One region of the Mycobacterium sp. 3519A genome, then DNA from elsewhere that is predicted to be linked to it. Evidence: riboswitches for the same ligand, from Rfam matches in the RefSeq annotation. Region 1 holds a riboswitch; the other holds the start of a gene.
The links. Region 1 has a riboswitch for S-adenosylmethionine ahead of C1A30_RS09940 (hypothetical protein). Riboswitches for the same ligand answer to the same signal wherever they lie in the genome.
Positions count from the first base shown of each region.

Region 2: it holds a riboswitch for S-adenosylmethionine, as region 1 does, so the genes downstream of both, C1A30_RS11910 (bifunctional o-acetylhomoserine/o-acetylserine sulfhydrylase) here and C1A30_RS09940 (hypothetical protein) in region 1, are expected to answer to the same signal.

Region 1 covers NZ_OESG01000013.1:424,596-427,864, reverse strand. Annotated here, with positions in the region: gene C1A30_RS09950 (LuxR family transcriptional regulator) at 1-1,073, shown strand, start outside; gene C1A30_RS09945 (DUF3060 domain-containing protein) at 1,099-1,761, shown strand; gene C1A30_RS09940 (hypothetical protein) at 1,727-2,107, opposite strand; SAM riboswitch class IV at 2,137-2,248, opposite strand; gene C1A30_RS09935 (zinc-binding dehydrogenase) at 2,260-3,269, opposite strand, start outside.
Region 2 covers NZ_OESG01000013.1:838,272-841,540, reverse strand. Annotated here, with positions in the region: gene C1A30_RS11915 (NADP-dependent isocitrate dehydrogenase) at 1-1,467, opposite strand, end outside; SAM riboswitch class IV at 1,696-1,815, shown strand; gene C1A30_RS11910 (bifunctional o-acetylhomoserine/o-acetylserine sulfhydrylase) at 1,924-3,269, shown strand, end outside.

The sequences.
Region 1 (3,269 bases):
AAGAGCTGCGTTGGATGTGGCTGATCAACCTCGCGGCCCTGCACTTGTGGGACGACGAGCACTGGGAGGTGCTGTCGGTTCGCTACCTCGAACTCGCTCGAGCGAGCGGCGCATTGAGCGAACTCCCCCTGGCGCTGAGCACCCGCGCCATGATGCTGCTGTTCGCAGGTGACCTCGCAGCCGCCGCGGTGCTCGTAGACGAACAGAAGGCGGTGACAGAGGCGACGGGCGGCAACCTCGCGCCCTACGCCGCGATGCGACTAGCGGCGCTGCGTGGCGACGAGACCGAAGCGTTCGCGCTGATCAACGAAACCGCGCTCGAGGTTCCAAATCGTGGGGAGGGCATCGGGATAGCGGTCGCCGAGTGGACAAGAGCCGTGCTGCTCAACGGCCTCGGCGACTACACCGGGGCGATGGCCGCCGCGGAGCAGGCGCTGTATCACCAGGAGTATCCGGACGTCCGGTATCCGGGCGTCGCAAACTGGGCGGCGGCCGAACAGATCGAGGCGGCGGTCCGCAACGGGAGGTTGGCGGCGGCCTCTGAGACACTGCGCTGGCTCGTGGAGATGACCGAAGCCAGTGGCACGGATTGGGCGCTCGGAGTCGAAGCCCGGTCGCGGGCTCTGCTGGCCGACGGTGACGAGGCTGAAAACCTGTATGCAGAGGCGATCACGCGATTCGGCAGGGCTCGGGTGCGGACGGAGCTCGCGCGAGCGCATCTGATCTACGGCGAATGGCTGCGCCGTGAACGGCGGCGCGTCGACGCCCGCGAGCAGCTGCGCACCGCGCACCAGATGTTCGAGTCGATCGGAATGGCGGCCTTCGCCGAGCGGGCCAACCGCGAGCTGCTGGCCACCGGTGAGACGCTGCGTAAGCGCACCGCCGTCATTACGACGCCGGAATTGACCGCTCAGGAGGTTCAGGTCGCAAGGCTGGCACGGGAGGGCCTGTCCAACCCCGAAATTGCCACCCGTCTGTTCATCAGCTCCAAGACCGTGCAGTACCACCTGCGCAAGGTCTTCACCAAGCTCGAAATCACTTCGCGCAGCCAACTCGAATACGTACTCAATTAGCTGCGGGACATGGCACCATCTGCGCATGGAGCCACAGGACGATCCCGAGGCTCGGATCAGGGCACTCGAGCAACCGCTCGCCGATACCGCGCGGGCGACGGAGTTGGGCACGACGGGGTACACCGCGCCCAACGAGGGCTACCTGCCACCGCCGCTGCCGCCGATGCCGCCGCAGGCGCAGGGGCCGTATCAGCAGCCCGGCTACGGCGCGCCGTGGTCGCCGCCCCCGCGGAGGCCGTCGGCAGGTATCCCGTGGATCGTGTTCGGGGTCGCGGCCGTGGTGTTCATGATCATCGCGGGCGGCGTCGGATGGTTCATCGTGCAGAAGTCGACGAGTTCGATCCCGAGTTTCCCCGGTGTCACGATCCCGAGCATCGACGTGCCGTCGGCACCGAACATGCCTTCGCGTCCGACCGCGGCGCCGCCCGGTGAGCAACTCAGCGTCTCAGGCATGGGCGAGAACAAGACGCTGGAATGCAACGACAACCCGGTGACCGTCAGCGGTATGGGCAACACCGTGACGATCACCGGCCACTGCACGACGCTCACGGTGTCCGGGATGCAGAACAAGGTCACGCTCGACTCGTCCGACAAGATCACCGCGTCGGGCGTCAACAACGTGGTGACCTACCACTCCGGTTCGCCGGACGTACTCAACAGCGGCGCCAACCAGGTCCAACAAGGCTGACCTCGGCTGCGCAGTCGGTGCATTCGTCCGGATGGGCGAGGGTGAAGGTGGTCCGCTCGTCGGCCAGGGCGGCGCCAGGTACGAGCAGCACCTGCCATTCGGGCGACCACTCGGCGCGACCGTCGGTGCTCGCCAATGCGTAGGCGACGTCGTCGGGGCGGTGGTGCCAAAGGATTTCGGCGGTGTCGAGGTGCACCAGGCCGCCGCGCACCTGGGCCGTGACGGGGATGGTGACGGCGGAGCGGGCGACAGCCATGAAGTAGCGGCCGATGTCGATGTGGTGGCCGGCATCCGAGGATGCGCACAGGGGGTCAGCGACGAACGAGCGGAAGAAGTGCTTGCGCATGCGGCTCCCTTGTCGGGGCCTCCGCGGTGGAGGCGCTCTTGCCTGCACCGGTCGGTGCGGGCCGCTTCGTCATCCGAGCCACCCACGAGCGTGGGGTTGGCGTGCCGTCAAGTCGGAGCTTGGCGACGGCAACTCGTGAAGCTGGGATCAGTCTAGGGGGTTGGCACGGTGGCGTCGATCTTGGGATCGATGAGGATCTTCGCGTGCGCCTCGGGATCTTTGAGAGCCTCGAACGCGTTGGCGACGCCGCCGAGACCGACGGTCCCGGTGATGAGCGGGCTGACGTCGACTTTGCCGTCGGCGAGCATGTGCAGGGTGTCGCGGAATTCGATTGGCGTGTAACCGAGTACGAACCGCAGATCGATTTCCTTGTTGATCGCCATCGATGGCCTGACCTTGTCGGCGCCCATGCAGACACCGACCACCACGACCCGGGAGAACAACGGCGCGCTGGTGATGATCTGTTCGATGATGCCGGGCACGCCAACGCATTCGAAGACCACCGGGTGCTTGGGGGTGGTGGCACCGACGGCGTCGGCGGCGCGCCAGACATGCCACCACGGCAACCGCGCCTTCTGCAGCTTCTCGATCGTGCCGATCGCGAGATCGAAAGCGTCGAGCGGGGTTTCGAGGTGACCGTGGCCTGCAGCGGCCGCGTAGGGCGACTCCTTGGCTGGGTCGACGACGACGTCGGCGCCGCATCTGGTGGCCAGCGCCCTGCGTCCCGGCGAGTAGTCGCTGGCGATGACGGTGCGCACACCGTGGGCCTTGAGCATCAGGATGACCGCCAGGCCGATCGGGCCGCAGCCGATGACGATGCCGACCTGACCCTTGCCGATGTCGGATCGGCGCACGGCGTGCCAGCCGACGGCCATCGGCTCCGTGAGGGCGGCATGCGCGATGGACAGGCCGTTGGGGACGGGCAGCGCCACAGACTGCTCGACGACCAACTGTTCGGCGTACGCGCCGGGCGCCTTGGCGGACAGCCCGATGGCGTGCACCTCCTCGCCGCGGCGGATGAGCGGGAGCGCGACGACCGGCGTGCCCGCCTTCAGGATCTTGCGGGTTTTCGGGCCGTGGTCGAGCACTTCGCCCGCGAACTCGTGGCCGAACACGACGGACTGGTTCGACCGCATGAAGTCGGGGTAGCCGGTCTCGTCCA
Region 2 (3,269 bases), 410 kb from region 1:
GAACAGCGCCGTCATGCCCGAGGCCCGCGCCCTGGTCACGGCGAGCTTGACCCAGTCGCGGATCGCGGCGTCCTTGACCACCGGCATGCGCCAGATGTCGCCGGTTTCGACGTTCTGGGTCAGCAGCACCTCGCCGGTGTCGACGTCAACGATGTTGGCGACGCCGTCCTCCGGAATCTCGAACGTCTTGTCGTGCGACCCGTACTCCTCCGCCTGCTGAGCCATCAGCCCGACGTTGGGGACGGTGCCCATCGTGGTCGGGTCGAACTGGCCGTGCGTCTTACAGAAGTTGACCATCTCCTGGTAGATGCGGCTGAACGTGGACTCCGGGTTGACCGCCTTGGTGTCCTTGGTGCGCCCGTCGGCGCCGTACATCTTCCCGCCGAGACGGATCATGGCGGGCATCGACGCGTCGACGATCACGTCGCTGGGCGAATGGAAGTTGGTGATGCCGCGGGCCGAATCCACCATCGCCAGTTCCGGGCGGTGCTCGTGCACGGCGTGGATGTCCTGGATGATCTCCTCACGCTGTGAGGCGGGCAGCGTGGCGATCTTGTCGTACAGATCGCTCATCCCGTTGTTGACGTTGACGCCGAGTTCGTCGAGCACCTCCTGATGCTTGGCGAACGCCTCCTTGTAGAAGACCTTCACCGCGTGGCCGAACACGATGGGGTGGCTCACCTTCATCATGGTGGCCTTGACGTGCAGCGAGAACATCACGCCGGTCTTGTAGGCGTCCTCGATCTGCTCTTCGAAGAAGTCGCACAGCGCCTTACGGCTCATGAACATGCTGTCGATGATGTCGCCCGCGTCGAGGGCCACCTCCGGCTTGAGCACCACCGTCTCGCCGCTCGTGGTCTCCAGCACCATCTTGACCTTGCGGTCGGTGTCCAGCGTCATCGACTTCTCGCCGTGGTAGAAGTCGCCCTTCTTCATGGTCGCGACATGGGTGCGCGACGCCTGCGACCATTCCCCCATGCTGTGCGGATGCTTGCGGGCGTACTCCTTGACCGCCTTGGGCGCGCGTCGATCCGAATTGCCTTCGCGCAGTACGGGATTGACGGCGCTGCCGAGAATCTTGGCGTACCGCTCCTTGATCGCCTTCTCCTCGTCGTTCTTCGGCTCGCCCGGGTAGTCGGGCAGGTCGTACCCCTTGGCCTTGAGCTCCTTGATGGCGGCCAGCAACTGCGGCACCGACGCGCTGATGTTCGGCAGCTTGATGATGTTGGTGTCGGGGTGGTGGGTGAGCTCGCCCAGCGTGGCCAGGTTGTCCGGCACGCGCTGCTCCTCGGTCAGCCGGTCGGAGAACTCGGCCAGGATGCGCGCGGCCACCGAGATGTCACTGCTTTCGACGTTGATCCCCGCAGGCTCGGTGAAGGTCCGCACGATCGGCAGAAACGAATACGTCGCGAGCATCGGCGCCTCGTCGGTCAGCGTGTAGATGATGGTCGGCTGCTCGGCGCTCATGTGGTCTTCTCCCGGCGTCAGTTTCGGTTCTATATGTCCTATCGCGCGCCAGACTACAAGCGCCGCTGCGCACACGAGGGGCCAGCTTCGCCTACTGACCAGTAGCTTCACCAACCGCGGAAGATGGGGAGCTACTCCCGATGCCGCCGAGGCGACGCCGGCGCGACGATCACATCGGCCGCAGACGGCGCTGGCACCCGGTCAGCGACATGAGATACGCTTCTGTGCGGTCATGAGTGCCAGCGTCAAGCCCCGGCTTGCTGGCCGGCAACCCTCCAACCGCGGTGGGGTGCCCCGGGTGATTGACCAGGTTGAGTAGCCGCCACCGGCTACCGGCAAGCGCGGGTCCGTTGTGACGGGCCCCCAGAGAAGACAGGCGGAGGTCCGGCGTGCGCAGTTGTCGCTGAGTGCGTCGACCGCACCCCAGCCAGGCCCATCACATCAGGAGAACACCCCATGAGCACCGAAAACACCCTCGACGACCCGAAGGCCAGATGGTCATTCGAGACCAAACAGGTCCACGCAGGCCAGACCCCCGACATCGCGACCAACGCCAGGGCGCTGCCCATCTACCAGACCACGTCGTACACGTTCAACAGCACCGAGCACGCGGCCGCGCTGTTCGGCCTCGCCGAGCCCGGCAACATCTACACCCGGATCATGAACCCGACCCAGGACGTCGTCGAGCAGCGCATCGCCGCGCTCGAGGGCGGGGTCGCCGCGCTGTTCCTGGCCTCCGGCCAGGCTGCCGAGCACTTCGCGATCCTCAACCTCGCCAACGCGGGCGACCACATCGTGTCGAGCCCGCGACTGTACGGCGGCACCTACAACCTCTTCCACTACACGCTGCCGAAGCTCGGCATCGAGGTCAGCTTCGTCGAGGATCCCGACGATCTGGACTCCTGGCGGGCGGCCGTGCGGCCCAACACCAAGGCGTTCTTCGGCGAGACCATCTCCAACCCGCAGAACGACATCCTCGACATCCCCAACGTCGCGGCCGTCGCGCACGACGCCGGTGTACCGCTGATCGTCGACAACACCGTCGCCACCCCGTACCTGGTCCAGCCGCTGGCTCACGGCGCCGACATCGTCGTGCACTCGGCCACCAAGTACCTGGGCGGACACGGCGCGGCGATCGCGGGCGTGATCGTCGACGGCGGCACCTTCGACTGGACCAACGGCAAGTTCCCAGGCTTCACCACCCCGGACCCCAGCTACCACGGTGTGGTGTTCGCCGAACTCGGCCCGCCCGCGTTCGCGCTGAAAGCCCGCGTGCAACTGCTGCGGGATCTCGGTTCGGCCGCCGCGCCGTTCAACGCGTTCCTCGTCGCACAGGGCCTGGAAACGTTGAGCCTGCGTGTTGAGCGGCACGTGGCGAACGCGCAGAAGGTGGCCGAATACCTGGCCGGTCATCCCGATGTCATCTCGGTGAACTACGCCGGGCTGCCGACGTCGCCGTGGTACGAGCTGGGAAAGAAGCTGGCCCCCAAGGGAACCGGCGCGGTGCTGGCTTTCGAGCTGGCCGGTGGCATCGACGCGGGCAAGGCGTTCGTCAACGCGCTGACGCTGCACAGCCACGTCGCCAACATCGGCGACGTGCGGTCGCTGGTGATCCACCCGGCGTCGACCACGCACGCCCAGCTCACTCCTGAGGAGCAGTTGGCCACCGGCGTGACGCCGGGACTGGTCCGCCTCGCGGTCGGCATCGAGGGCATCGACGACATCCTGGCCGACCTCGAACAGGGTTTCGCGGCCGCGAAGCCGTTCAACTCCTCGGGTTCGGCGGACCCCAAAGCGACGGC